Regions from separate parts of the Empedobacter sp. R132-2 genome, predicted to be linked through region 1. Evidence: riboswitches for the same ligand, from Rfam matches in the RefSeq annotation. Region 1 holds a riboswitch; each other region holds the start of a gene.
The links. A riboswitch is a leader RNA that binds a small molecule or an ion and turns the genes downstream of it on or off. The one in region 1 is predicted to bind S-adenosylmethionine.

Region 1 (3,818 bases):
AATGGCGTTAAATAAGCAACAGATTTTTTCATTACGCGAGCCGATTTAACTACTTGAGGCAAGAACATTTTTCCGCTTCCGAAAAGATCTCCAACAACGTTCATTCCGTCCATCAAAGGACCTTCAATAACACGTAATGGCGAACCAATTTTTTTCAAAGCTTCTGCAGTATCTTCGTCAATAAATTCTGTAATTCCTTTTACTAAAGAAATTTCAATACGCTTTTCTAAAGGTAATTCGCGCCAAGCATCATCTTTCTTTTTCTCTTTTGTAACACCTTTTAGATGTTCGGCAAAATCAATCAAACGCTCTGTTGCATCGTCACGTCGATCCAATAAAACATCTTCAACGTGTTCTAATAAATCTTTTGGAATATCATCGTAAATCTCAATCATTTCTGGATTGACGATTCCCATGTCCATTCCGTGTTTAATGGCGTGATATAAAAACGCCGTGTGCATCGCTTCACGAACCGCATTGTTTCCACGGAAGGAAAATGAAACATTCGAAACTCCACCCGAAACTAACGCATGCGGAAGATTTTCTTTGATCCATTTTGTTGCATCAAAAAAATCGATGGCATTACGGCGATGTTCTTCCATTCCTGTTGCAACTGGGAAAATATTCACATCAAAAATGATATCTCTTGGATTGAAATTTACTTGATTTACCAAAATATCATACGAACGTTTTACGATTTCGATTCGACGTTCATAATTATCCGCTTGACCTTTCTCATCAAACGCCATAACCACTGTTGCAGCACCGTAACGTTTAATTTTCTTCGCATGTTCGATAAATAATTCTTCTCCCTCTTTTAAAGAAATTGAGTTGACAATCGCTTTACCTTGAACATTTTTTAGACCAGCTTCAATAATTTCCCATTTCGAAGAATCAATCATAATTGGAACTTTCGAAATATCAGGTTCAGAAGCAATCAAACGCAAATATTTTACCATAGAAGCTACACCATCAAGCATACCTTCATCCATATTGATATCGATAATTTGCGCGCCACCATCCACTTGGTCACGTGCAACCTGAAGTGCTTCTTCAAATTTTTCTTCTTTGATTAATCGCAAGAATTTTTTAGAACCAGTTACATTTGTACGTTCGCCAACGTTTACAAAGTTTGAATTTTCTCGTACAATTAAAGGTTCTAATCCAGAAAGTTGAATTTTTACGCCTGACATTGTTCACTAATTTTTCGAGGTTCGTATTCTTTTGCTAAATCTGCCATCAATTTGATATGATCTGGTGTAGTTCCACAACATCCACCCAAAATATTAACCAATTTTTTATCTAAGAAAGGTTTGATAAAATCTCGCATCATTTCAGGAGTTTCATCGTATCCACCGAAAGCGTTTGGTAAACCAGCATTTGGGTATGCGCTGACATAAAATGGTGCTTTTTCGGCTAATACTTCTAAATATGGAATCAAATCTGTTGCACCTAAAGCACAATTTAACCCAACTGAAATTAAATCAATATGTTCTAATGAAATCAAGAAAGCTTCTGTTGTTTGTCCAGAAAGTGTACGTCCAGATTTATCTGTTATTGTACCAGAAGCCATTAGAGGAACGTTGATTCCTGTTTTTTCTATCGCATCTTGAATTCCATAAAATGCTGCTTTTGCATTTAAAGTATCAAAAATAGTTTCGACAAGTAAAATATCTGCACCAGCTTCTAACATTGTTTTTGCTTGACGATAATATACATTTGCCAATAAATCAAAATCCACATCGCGATAACTAGGGTCATTTACTTGTGGCGAAATAGAGGCTGTCTTGTTGGTTGGACCTAAAGATCCAACTACAAAACGAGGTTTATCTGGGGTAGAAAACTCTTCACAAGCTTCTTTTGCTAAGCGAACGGCTTCGTAATTTAATTCATCAACCAAATCAACCATATCATAATCAACCATAGAAATAATATTGGCATTGAACGTATTTGTTTCGATTAAATCTGCACCAGCAGCCAAATATTCTCGGTGAATATCTTTTATGATTTGAGGTTGGGTTAAAACCAATAAATCGTTATTTCCTTTTAAAGAAGTATGAAAATCCTTGAATCGTTCTCCACGATAATCTTCTTCTTGTAAATTGTGCTTTTGGATCATCGTTCCCATTGCACCATCTAAAATAACAATACGCTCTTTTAGTATATCGTCTAATTTCATTCTAAATATTTTAAAAGCCTTATGGGAAGAAGTGTGAGGTAAGTCCTTATCTTTCTCTATTTGAGTAGGATTTAGCACCCAACTATACTTTGGGTTGCTAAGATTTCAACGGGCCTATTCCCTCCATCTTTCTTTATAAAGCTATGTGCAAAATTATTTAAAGTATTGAGAATAAAAAAATCAAGATTGAAAAAAACGAGTTCGAAACTTGGTTCATAGAAATAATTTTTGTTTGAAATAGTTCAAAATCTCTAATAGGTCATTTTTGAAATTTATTTTAGAAAATATTTCTTTAAAATTACTATTTTAAAGAAATAATATTTTAATTAGTTATTGAAAATTGTAGTTTTTAGAATATTTTTAATAAAAATAGGGTTTTATTAAAAATTATTAAGATTTGTTTTTTCTTTTAATTGTATTTTTTAGAAAATTATTTTTGTCTATAAATATTTATAGAATAAAATTCATTATTTGTGTATTTTTATCTATAATTACGGAAAATATTAAATTAAAGAAATGAAATTAATTTGGATATATAGAATTCTTTCGCCTAAATTTGTCCTCAGAAATAGTTCATTAAAATTTACATTTTATCAAGAAAAGTGGAGGGAAATGGCCCAAAGAAACTTTAGCAACCTGATTAATGAATCAAGGTGCTAAATCCATCCTTATAGGAAAGATGAATAAAAACTACTGTAAACCAATCTTCAATAATATTCTTTATTCAAAATGGTTCAATTGTTTTTATGCGATTGAACCATTTTTTTTCTTCACTTTTCTTTGGTAAATAATTAAAAACAAAACAAATAAATGAAAAAAATAAATATCGGATTGTTCGGATTTGGAGTTGTAGGAGAAGGAATTTACAAGGTATTGGAAGAAAAACCACAATTGAATGCTGCAATTAAAAAAATTGTAATTAAAGATAATTCTAAATCTAGAAATGCTCCGTCTGAATTATTTTCGACTAATGCGGATGATATTTTAAATGACGATGAAATAAATGTTGTTGTTGAGTTAATTTCGGATGCTGATGCGGCACATGATATCATTATAAAAGCGTTCAATAAAGGTAAACATGTGGTAAGTGCAAATAAAAAATTGATTGCAGATCATCACAAAGAATTATTGGATTTGCAAGCACAAAACAATGTTTCTTTTCTTTATGAAGCCTCTGTTTGCGGGTCAGTTCCGATTATTAGAAATCTAGAAGAATATTTTGATAACGATTTATTGAATTATGTATCTGGAATTGTAAATGGGACAACAAATTACATTTTGACGAAAATGGCGAATGAAAATGAGTCGTATCAAGATGCCTTAAAAGCAGCGCAAGAAAGTGGTTTTGCAGAAGCTGATCCAACGGCTGATGTAGAAGGTTTTGATGCGTCGAGTAAATTAGCAATTATTACGTTGCATGCTTTCGGTAAAAAGATTGATGTTGATCAAGTTATTCGAAAAGGAATTACTTCATTGAAAGTTGAAGATTTTAAATACGCAAAAGAAAAAAATTATACAATAAAGTTGATTGCTAATTCTAAAATTAATCATCAAACGGGTGAAATTACATCAACAGTTTTGCCAACTTTTGTTGAATTAAATAAAACAATTGCGCTTGTGAATAACGAATATAATGGAG
Region 2 (3,818 bases), on a different contig from region 1:
AATAAAGATGATAGTTCTGTTTTAATTTCATTCATTTTTTCATCAAAATTGAAATTCTCTTCAATGTTTTTGAAGTCAATGAATTTACTAGGAACTAAAGAATAATCTTTCTTACGAATTTCATCTATATGAACACTTTTACAGAACTCTTCAATATTTTGATAGGTTGATTCAAAATCCTTTTGTTGCCAATCATGATAGGTTTGTGAAATTTTAGAAATTGTAACTTCATCAAATTCGATAAATTTCTTTTCAAAAGGAACTCCCTCTCTTCTTAAATCAAAGAATAAGACTTCATTTCTTCTATCTCTATAATGTTTTGTAACATCATTTAACTCAACAGTACGTTCTAATTTGTTTCTATTGATAATCCACATAGAAACACTAATATCGGTAGAATAAAACATACTTCCTGGCAAAATCAGAATTGCTTCTACCAAGTCGTTTTCTATAATTTGTTTACGGATTTTGTATTCTTCACCACCACCCGAAAGAGCGCCATTCGCTAAGATAAAACCAGCTACACCGTTTTGGGAAAGTTTAGAAATCATGTTCAAAATCCACGCATAGTTGGCATTGGATTTTGGAGGAACTTCGTAACCTGTCCAACGTGGATCATCCGTTAATTCGTTTTCAGCGCGCCAATCTTTTAAGTTGAACGGCGGATTCGCCATGATGTAATCGGCTTTCAGTTCTTTGTGCTGATCGTCACTAAATGTATCGGCCGCTTTGTTTCCTAAATTGGCAGAAATCCCACGAATGGCTAAGTTCATTTTAGCCAGTTTAAATGTGGTATTCGTTAACTCTTGTCCGTAGATGGAAATGTCTTTTTTGTTTCCTTGGTGTTTCTCAATAAACTTCAACGATTGCACAAACATACCACCCGAACCACAAGAAGGGTCATAGATTTTTCCCTTGTACGGTTCAATCATTTCAGCAATCAAGTTTACAATCGACTTCGGCGTATAGAATTCACCTTTTCCTTTTCCTTCGGCAATAGCAAATTTGCTTAAGAAATATTCGTACACACGTCCCACGATATCTTGGGCTTCATCACGAAGCGTATCGATGTTGTTGATGGTATCCAATAAAGCCGAAAACTTAGATTGATCCAATCCCAATCTTGAGAAATAATTATCTGGCAACGCACCTTCCAATGATTTGTTGGTACGTTCTATGGTTTTAAGTGCAGTATCAACTTTTAAGGTAATGTCTTCTTGTTTGGCATTTTCGATGATGTACGTCCAACGTGATTCTTCTGGAAGATAGAATACGTTTTCAGCCTGATAAAATTCGGGTATTTCTAAGAAGGCTTCTTTACCTTCTGCAATCAATTCTTCTCTGCGTTTGATGAATTTATCACTTGCAAATTTCAAGAAGATTAAACTCAATACCACGTGTTTATATTCTGACGGTTCTATCGAACCACGTAATTTATTTGCTGCATCCCAAAGGATTTCTTCTGTACTTTTGGTTTGTACTTTTTTAGCCATAATTGTTTATCAATTCTTTGTTGTAAATATACAAATACAATAACTGCAAATAAAGTCTTATTAAGGGATAAAACTTTACGTAAAACCATATTTGTACTTTTTTTTCAAATATAATGAAGTATAGCGACAAAATAAGACGCTATGATAATAAACAACGAATAAAAAGGTAGAATAGGATAGAAGCTTTTGAAATAAAAAAGTATATTTATCAAAACTTAAATTGATGTGTCAAGTTTATTCTGATGTCACGTTTTGTACCTGTTCTGATTTTGAAATCGATCAAGTTCAATCATTAAAAAATTACTGGGTTTTGTATCGTTTCAATGAAGCGTTAGACCTTGTAATTGTCGGCGAAATAATGTTAGATGATATGTTGAAAAATTATAATCCAAATAATTTGGTTGAACTTGTACTAAAAAAACTAAATAACAATACGCTGTTTGATAAATCAATTGATTTTGAAGACAAAGATCGGTTACACGTTTCGATTGAATTGAATCAAGTAAACCTAAACTATGGGTTCGAATATGAAGCTAATAGTTGGTCAGAAATTGAATATGATTATTTTACTTGGGCGAATAGTTACGAAGAAAAAAATGGAGGAGAGGTAAAGCTTTACGAATTGTTATAAATTTATAAAATGAGCCGATTATTTATGCTAATCGGCTCATGTTTTTTAATAGTGTAATTTTTTTTCCTTTAGTAAAACCTTTTTCGCGAAAGAAATTGTATTTTCATTTTTAATGATTGAATAGTCAATTTCTCTTGATTCGAATTGATTAGTTAGTGCTTTTAGAAAGTGAGCTCGTGCAGCTACCCATCCAGTATTACCCACCTCTTTATTGAAGGAGTTAATTACTTCTTGATCTGAAAGTGAAATCAAGTTTTTTTCAAATTTTTCAGTTAAATTTTCCATTGTTTTGATACTTTAATTTATTAAACAGTATCAATCATTAAGAATTTAGAGAGTGACAATTTTTTGACTGAACAGCCCTCATCGCTTTACCACCGTGGTTTGTTAAACTCGGTTGGTGTACTTAATGTACTCTTGATGATTGAATCTTTTATAAAAGTATTAATTATGATTTAATATTCAAAATTAATTTAATTCCTCTTATGCCTCACCAAATCAGTTACAACTCCCAAAATAATGACAACATCTTCATCTTGTAATTGAATACAATTTTTGTATTTCGGATTAAGAGAAATCAATTGTTTGTTGATGGCATCATAACGTTTGAAAGTATATTCGGAATTGTTGACCGATACTACAATATCATCATGATGTCTGGGTTCGATATCAGATCGAATGATAAGTAAATCACCTTTCAGATATTCAGGATACATACTTTCGCCACCCACACGATTAAGATAAGTTGCTTCGGGATGATTCAGTAAAATTTCATCTAAACTAATATTATTTTGTACAAAATCAGCAGCAGGAGAGGGGAAACCTGCTGAAACATCACCAAAAAATTGAACAAATCGTTTTTCACCATCTGTTTTGATAGGGATATTGATTAACTCTTCTGAGAATTTGGGAACTTGAATAAAATGTACCATTTAATAAACATTTAAAATATCTGTAAATCTTGTTGTGTAGCAAGGTGATAAACGTTCTTGCTTCATTTTCCATTTTCTACGAACATCTTGCGAAGCTAATTTTAGCATATGATCGCCATAATTCGCATTTAATTTATCCATCACACTCATCAACGCTTTATGTTTTGGAGATTCTGTATGAAATAAATTCATCTGTGCTTGATTATCGGGCGTAATTGCGGAAACAATAACGCCTGCTTTTTTATAATCAGGAACTTTGCCTTCAGCAGGAACCAATTTATCCAATAAAAATAAAGCAGATTTGGACAAAACGATACTCGAATTCGAATCAAAATCTAAGGTTGTACTTAATGAGTTTGAAACAAATGATTGCTTTTCATCAAAACGATTGGTCATCACAAAAACAGTAATAATGTTGCATTTAGATTGTTCTTTTCTAAGCTTTTCGGCACAAGAAACAGCAAAAGTAGAAACACGCTCTTTCAGATTTTCATAATCATTGATTGTTTTCTCAAAACTACGAGTGGTCGCAATTGATTTTTTGCGTTGAACTTCATCTAATTTTAAAACGCTTTCGCCTAATAATTCTTTTTTCAAACGCAATTCGACGATGGAGAAATTACGTTTGATGTATTCATCTTCAAGCAAGGTGAAATCATATGCATTACGACATCCGATATAAGATAAACGTTTAGCTAAACGTCGCCCAATTCCCCAGATATCCTCACATTTTAACCATTTTAAGGCTTTGTTTATTTTCTC
Region 3 (3,818 bases), on a different contig from region 1:
AAAACTTTCCCTTATTTATTTATGTCAGTATTTATATATATGCTGTATTACTGGTTCGGAATGTTTTATGACATGAAATTAGAGACCGAATTTTGGCCATTCTTCACTTCTTCTCTTGCATTTATTTTAGCCGTTTGTTTTTTAGGATTTTTAGTCAGCATTCTCCTTCCAAGCCAATTAAAAGCAACCGAAGTTTTGATGGTTGTTGCAACACCAAGTTTTATTTTAAGTGGATTTACATGGCCTTTAAGTCAAATGCCAAAATGGATTCAAGCAATTGCAGATTGCATTCCATTAACACATTATTTGAAAATATTCCGAATACTTTTCATCGAAAAAGGCGATCCTGCGTTAATTCAACCACATTTAAATAATCTAATTGTAATAGGAAGTATTTGCTTTATCTTATCTTTGGCTATTCTAATCGTTAAAATAAGAAAAGCTAAACAATCGATGAAACAAATCGGAACAGAAAAGATTTAGCATCTTTTTTTAACTACAAAACAGATAATAAACCATGAATTTTCTTACAGTTGAAAATCTAACCAAATCATATGGAATCCGAACTTTGTTTGAAGATGTAAATTTTCATGTGAATGAAGGAGACCAAATCGCATTCGTAGCAAAAAACGGAAGTGGGAAATCTACTTTACTTAAAATTTTAGCTGGATTAGAAACGGCTGATTCTGGCGAAGTTCGCCCAAATAAAGGTGTTAAAATTTTGATGTTAGATCAAAGTGATGACTTTGACGAAAATTTAAAAAGTGAAGAATATATTTTCAATCATTCGAATGAAGTTTTAGATATTGTTCGTCAATATGAAAACATGATCGAAAATGATCCAACAAATCCTGATTTAATTGATTTAATGGGAAAAATGGATGTTTTAGATGCATGGAAAGTTGAACCAACAATCAAGGAAATTTTATCAAAATTGAAGATTGATTTCTTGGAGCAAAAAATTGGAAAACTTTCTGGAGGTCAGCGAAAACGTATTTCTTTAGCAAAATTTTTGATTGATTTAAGTTTCGAAACTGGATATGTTCTTTTGATTTTGGATGAGCCTACCAACCATTTGGATATTGAAATGGTGGAATGGCTTGAATATTTCTTGAACAAAGAAAACAAAACATTGATTTTGGTTACGCACGATCGTTATTTCTTAGATGCAATTTGTACCAAAATTCTCGAAATGGAGGACAAAACATTGTATGTACATTCGGGAAATTACGAAACTTATATTACGAATAAAGCATTGCGTATCGAAAATCAAAATGCGACAATTGACAAAGCGAAAAACCTTTATCGTAAAGAGATTGAATGGATGCGTCGTCAACCACAAGCGCGTACAACAAAGTCTAAATCTCGTATTGATGCGTTTTATGATACTGAAAAAGTGGCTAAACATAAAATTGTCGATCAACAAGTAAAATTAGAAATGGTGATGACGCGTTTGGGTCAAAAAATCATCGAAATGGAACATGTTTCGAAAGCATTTGGTCAAAAGAAAATTTTAGATGATTTCTCTTATATATTCGCTCGTGGTGGAAAAATTGGTTTAGTCGGAAAAAATGGTGTTGGAAAAACCACTTTCTTAAAAATGTTAGAAGGAATCGAAACTATGGATTCTGGAACAATTGAACGTGGAGAAACCTTAAATATCGGACACTTTAAACAAGATGGAATAGAATTTAAAGGCGACGAACGTGTCATTGAGTTTGTGAAAGATATTGCAGATTTTTTCCCTCTTTCTAATGGAAAAGAAATGCGTGCAGAACAATTCTTAGAAATGTTTTTATTTACGCCAGAACAACAACATACATTCATCTCAAAGTTGAGTGGTGGAGAGAAAAAACGTCTGCAATTATTAGCAATTTTGTACAAAAATCCTAACTTTTTGATTCTTGATGAGCCAACAAACGATTTAGATTTACCTACTTTAACGGTTCTTGAAAGTTTCTTAGAAGAATATCAAGGTTGTTTATTAGTTGTTTCCCACGATAGATATTTTATGGATAAGGTGGTCGATGAATTGATGATTTTTGAAGGCGAAGGAAAAATTTCTCGTTATATGGGAACATATACAGAATATCACATCGAGAATAAAAACAAGCCTGTAACTGACGATAAAAAGATTGAAAAAGAAATCGTTATTCAGGAAAAAGTTGAATCGAAAGAGAAAGTTGTAGAGACAAAACCAAAAAAATTATCGTTTAAAGAACAACGAGAATTAGAAGAAATTAATAAATCTTTACCAATTCTTGAAGCCAAAAAAGAAGAATTAACGAATTTACTTTCCGACCCAAATTTAGGTTATGACAAAATCGCAACTATTGGAGAGGAACTTCAAAAAATTGTAAACGAATTAGAAGAAAAAGAATTTCGTTGGTTAGAATTAAGCGAATAAAAATATTGAAAAGGAACTTTTTTTGAGTTCCTTTTTTTGTTTTAAAAATTTATTCCTACATTTACTCTATCAATCATCAGGAGTTTCTGAAAAGTCAGAACACCAACCGAGCCAAAACCACGCTACGGTGGTATAGAATGAGGGCAAACGCCAAAATAAAAGGTTATTCTCCACTCTATCCTGTTGTTTTTATCATTAAAAAATTAAAACAATGGAAAATCTAAAAAATGAATTTGTCGTATTATTCCGTGAATTAACTGACAACGAATTAGTCGATCGCTTTAATCAAAATGTAGGAAACAGTTCTTGGAATTCTGCAAGAAGATGTTATGTCAAAACATTATTTGACGAATTACAATACCGTAATTTTGATAGCACAACCATAGAAAGAGGAAACACATTTTCGCTTCAACATTATGTAATATTAATTGAAAATAGATTAGAATATTTAGATTAAACATAAAAAAAGGAAAACTTGAAACAAGTTTTCCTTTTTATTTTATGGTAGACAATATTACTTACTCTGCTCTTTTATAAAATCATTAATCGTAACATTTAATCGTTTATTTCGGATATCTTTTTCAAAACGAATTGGTTCAGCAACACGTTCTGCACAATCTTTCATCCCACAATTTTCGCATGTAACCGCAACTTCTTTTACAGGAATTGATGGGTCATTCATAAATTTAATTTTACGTTGTGCTGATTTGTACAACACACCTATCGTTACGCTTCTTAAATAATTTGGATTGAATGGATCTTTCGTTGCTGAAGAAATTACATAATATTTTTGATTATTATTGAACGGATACAACGAAATTTGTGCAGAAATCTCATGATGATCATCTTGATGTTTTTCCAATTCTTTCAAAACATTTAACGAAACCCAACGACGACAATAATGCTCATCCGTTTCATTTGCTTGTGGCGATTGTTGTTGATTAAGGTGAAGTTCTTTCGTTAATTTATATGAATTTGAGCCAACTTTTGCTGACAAACGCAAGAAAAACAAATCACGAATATTAAAATGTTTGGGTAACAAATTTGTCATTCGTTGATAAACCGTCTCAGGAGATTCGGTATATTTTCCAAGAATTTCTTGAAATTTAGACAAATCATGATGCTCTATAGCAAACAAATTCTGCATATCCTTCAACAATTTTTCTTCTGGTAACAACAACGCTCCAGCAAAATAAGATGCATAAAAATTGTTTAACAATTGATCAAAATTATCGAAACTTGCCCACGAAAATGTATACAAACGCTCCTTCAAATCAAGGTAATTATAGCCTAATTCTTTCGCCAGAATAAATCGTTTTTGATCATTATCAGAATTGATATTGATATACAAAAGTTTTTTCTCTTTGATAAAAATAGAACGCAATTTCGCTAAATCCTTCCCTCCTAAAGA
Region 4 (3,818 bases), on a different contig from region 1:
AACCATTGATGCCTCGATTCTAAATGCGAAGCAACTTATTTTGAATGATGAAAAAGAAGCTGCCGAACATGCTACAATTGTCGATTTAATTAGAAATGATTTGAGTCTTGTTTCAGAAAATGTTGAGGTAACAAATTATCGCTACATGGATGAGGTGAAGACAAATGATGCAACACTTTTGCAAGTGAGTTCTGAGATAAAAGGTGATTTGAACGATGATTATTACCAAAACTTAGGAACGATTTTCGATCAACTTTTACCTGCAGGTTCTATTTGCGGTGCTCCCAAAAAGAAAACCGTCGAAATTATTTTAGAAGCAGAAAAGTATCATCGTAATTTTTATACAGGAGTTTTTGGTGTTTTTGATGGAAAAAATCTTGATAGTGCTGTGATGATTCGTTTTATTGAAAATAATCAAGGCGAATTGTTTTTCAAGAGTGGAGGAGGAATAACGGCAAAAAGCAAAGCGAAAGCAGAATACGAAGAATTAATTCAGAAAGTATATGTTCCAATTTATTGAATCGATTTGTTGTGTGAATAAACAACTTCGAAATTTAGAATTTCATCAAGCGAGATTTGATCGAACAAGAAATGATAATTTTACTGAAATCAATCCGATTTTATTGAACGAAATTATTAAGTTTCCAACAGATTTAACGGATGAAAAATATAAAGTTAGAATTGTTTATGATCGAGAAATTCAATCGGTAGAATTTCAACCGTATCAAATCAAACCAATTGAAAGTATTCAACTTTTTGAGATCGAAAATAAAATTGATTATTCCTACAAATATTTAGATCGTTGGTTTTTTGATGAGTATTTAAAAGAATCAAAAACAGATGATTTGGTCTTGGTGAAATCAAATTATATTACCGATTGTATTTATTCGAATATTGTTTTTTTTGACGGTTCTCAATGGATCACGCCGCGAAGTTTTTTGTTGAAAGGAACAATGAGAGAAGCTTTGTTGCAATCAGGCGAAATCATTCAGAAAAATATAAAGGTTTCAGATCTAGTTAACTTCAAATCATTCAAACGAATCAATGCAATGATGAATTTGGACGAAAGTCAAGAGTTAGATATTTCATTGTTAATTCAATAACTCTATAAAAATGATAGAGTATTATTTGCATTTTCATTTTTTAACATTACCTTTGCATAACTTATCAAGAAAGGTGGAGGGATTGGCCCTGTGAAACCTTAGCAACCAGATGACTTATAATCTAAGGTGCTAAATCCAACCTATTAGAGGGAAAGATGAGTAAAAGTATTTCACTTTTATCTGTTGGTTTCTTGAAAGTTTTATGAAAATTAAAAATGAAAAGAAACAAATTTTTACTTGCTTCATTCGCATTTATTTGCGCATCTACACTTTTCGCTCAAGAAGTTGAAAAGGAGGAAACAAATCTTAACGAAGTTATTTTAATCGGTGGTCGTACATCAGAAAGAACGGTGGTTAATTCGTCAGTTCCTGTCGATATTATCGATGTTGAGAAATTGAAAACGTCTTCTCCTCAATTGAGTGTAAATGATATTTTGAATGTGGTTATTCCTTCTTTTAATTCGGTTCGTCAATCATCTGCCGATGGAACGGAGCATATCGATCCTGTGACGTTGCGCGGAATGGGACCAGATCAGGTTTTGGTTTTGATTAATGGAAAACGTCGTCACACAACTTCGTTGGTGAATTACCAAAATACGGTAGGGAATGGTTCTGTAGGAACAGATTTAGGTGCAATTCCGATTTCGGCGATCGATAAAATTGAAGTTTTACGTGATGGTGCGGCTGCGCAATATGGCTCTGATGCGATTGCGGGAGTTGTAAATATTGTTTTGAAATCTAAACCAGGAGGTGACGCGTCTTTGACGTATGGTCAGACTTCTCGAAATGATGGTGAAACGTATAATTTTAACGGAAGTTATGGAACGAAATTAGGACAATCAGGTTCAATTGTTTTTTCGGCGGTTGTAAGTGAGCGCAAGAAAACGAATCGTTCAAAAGATCATAATTTAGATATTTTTGGAGATAATTTCGCCTACGATTTTGCAGATGATCCAGATGCAGCAAGAGCTGCGGATGATGCTAAAATTGCTGCTTTAGGACTTTCGAGAAAAGATTTTAGATTTCAAATTGGAGATGCGGCAATCAAAAATCAACAATTTTTTGTAAATGCTGAAACGGCGATTAATGATCGATTAGATTTTTATTCATTTGGAGGCGTTTCATTACGCCAAGGAAATGGATTCGGTTTTAGAAGATTGCCAAGCGAATTGTCTGAAGATGCGTTAAAAATTTATCCAAATGGTTTTCAAGCAACGTTAAAATCTAATGTAAATGATTATTCAAATTCGACAGGATTACGTTATTCATATGATGGATGGAAAGTTGACTTGAGTAATACTTTTGGTTTAAATTCATTCAAATATGATTTAGAAAATTCAATTAATCAATCATTAGGTTTAAATTCTCCAACCGATTTTTATGCAGGGAAACATCAATTTTTACAAAATACAGTCAATTTAGATTTTTCGAAACGAATCAATCAAAATGTTAGCTTAGCGTTTGGAGGAGAATATCGTTTTGAACAATATAAAATCGAAGCAGGAGATGAAGCTTCTTACACAGGTTCTGGATCTGAATCTTTTGTAGGATTTTCTCCATTAAATGCTGTAAAAGGTGATCGTCATTCAGTTGCGGCTTATGTAGATGGAGAATTGAAATTTGGAGATTTTACGGCTGATTTGGCTGGACGTTTCGAAAATTACTCAGATTTTGGAAGTACAATCAACGGAAAATTAGCGATGCGATATGAATACGCAAAAGGATATTCGGTTCGTGGAGCAATTTCAACAGGATTTAGAGCGCCTTCTTTACAACAAAAATACTTTAGTAATTCATATACTGATTTATTCTTGAATGATAATGGAGATCAAGTTTTGGTTACAAAAGGAATTATCCAAAATGAGTCTGAATTGTCGAGAGAAATTGGTTTGGATAAATTGAAAGAAGAAAAATCAATCAATGCAAGTTTAGGTTTAACATTTCGTCCGACTTCAAAATTATTCATCACATTGGATGGATATTTTATAAAAGTTGATGACCGAATTGTCTTAACTTCTGATATCACAGATCCTGCTTTAGAAAAATATAATGTAGCGACAGCGCGTATTTTTACGAATGCAATTGATACAGAAACCAAAGGTTTGGATTTAGTGATTTCCTATGATACACGTTTAGGTCGAGGAAAATTGAATGCAAGTTTATCAGGAAATATCAATGAAACAAAGATTGTCGGTTATCATTTTCCAACAGCTTTAACAATTCCAACGGAAGAATTTTTTGGCTCTGATCAAGTCAATATTATCGAATCATTAAGTCCAAAAACAAAAGTAACTTTAGGATTGAATTATGCAATTTCTGGATTCAATTTTATGGTGCGTAACACGTATTTCGGAAAAGTGACAAAAGATGGATATCCTTGGGGAAGTATCCAAGAACACACGGGAAAAGTGGTGACGGATGCTTCGATTGGTTATGATATTACAAAGAATTTCAACTTTACAATTGGTGCAAATAATTTGTTTGATGTTTTCCCAGACAAGCAAGTTTACGAGAATTCTTATTATGGAGTTTTTCCGTATGCGCCAGTGCAAATGGGGATGACAGGAGCGTATTATTTTGCGCGTGCAAGTTTTAAATTTTAATCAATAATAAAATATTCTAAGTGTCAATTTTAATGTAAATTCAAACATTCAATTGGCACTTTTTTGTGTATGGCACATTCAAAAATTGGTTGGAAAACCGCAGCAGCATTAG

Region 2: another riboswitch for S-adenosylmethionine. It lies ahead of HXZ69_RS10625 (hypothetical protein); the one in region 1 lies ahead of HXZ69_RS12490 (homocysteine S-methyltransferase family protein).
Region 3: another riboswitch for S-adenosylmethionine. It lies ahead of HXZ69_RS12645 (hypothetical protein); the one in region 1 lies ahead of HXZ69_RS12490 (homocysteine S-methyltransferase family protein).
Region 4: another riboswitch for S-adenosylmethionine. It lies ahead of HXZ69_RS04375 (TonB-dependent receptor plug domain-containing protein); the one in region 1 lies ahead of HXZ69_RS12490 (homocysteine S-methyltransferase family protein).

Annotation. Positions count from the first base shown of each region.
Region 1 covers NZ_JACAGG010000032.1:15,328-19,145, forward strand. Annotated here, with positions in the region: gene metH (methionine synthase) at 1-1,193, opposite strand, end outside; gene HXZ69_RS12490 (homocysteine S-methyltransferase family protein) at 1,181-2,179, opposite strand; SAM riboswitch class I at 2,223-2,321, opposite strand; SAM riboswitch class I at 2,767-2,865, shown strand; gene HXZ69_RS12495 (homoserine dehydrogenase) at 2,990-3,818, shown strand, end outside.
Region 2 covers NZ_JACAGG010000022.1:32,269-36,086, forward strand. Annotated here, with positions in the region: gene HXZ69_RS10615 (type I restriction-modification system subunit M) at 1-1,493, opposite strand, end outside; gene HXZ69_RS10620 (hypothetical protein) at 1,717-2,124, shown strand; gene HXZ69_RS10625 (hypothetical protein) at 2,170-2,409, opposite strand; SAM-I-IV-variant riboswitch at 2,459-2,553, opposite strand; gene HXZ69_RS10630 (LexA family protein) at 2,598-3,056, opposite strand; gene HXZ69_RS10635 (Y-family DNA polymerase) at 3,057-3,818, opposite strand, start outside.
Region 3 covers NZ_JACAGG010000033.1:16,171-19,988, forward strand. Annotated here, with positions in the region: gene HXZ69_RS12635 (ABC transporter permease) at 1-483, shown strand, start outside; gene HXZ69_RS12640 (ABC-F family ATP-binding cassette domain-containing protein) at 518-2,407, shown strand; SAM-I-IV-variant riboswitch at 2,476-2,575, shown strand; gene HXZ69_RS12645 (hypothetical protein) at 2,619-2,864, shown strand; gene HXZ69_RS12650 (helix-turn-helix domain-containing protein) at 2,922-3,818, opposite strand, start outside.
Region 4 covers NZ_JACAGG010000004.1:137,335-141,152, reverse strand. Annotated here, with positions in the region: gene HXZ69_RS04385 (aminodeoxychorismate synthase component I) at 1-520, shown strand, start outside; gene HXZ69_RS04380 (aminotransferase class IV) at 504-1,103, shown strand; SAM riboswitch class I at 1,162-1,265, shown strand; gene HXZ69_RS04375 (TonB-dependent receptor plug domain-containing protein) at 1,319-3,706, shown strand; gene HXZ69_RS04370 (APC family permease) at 3,776-3,818, shown strand, end outside.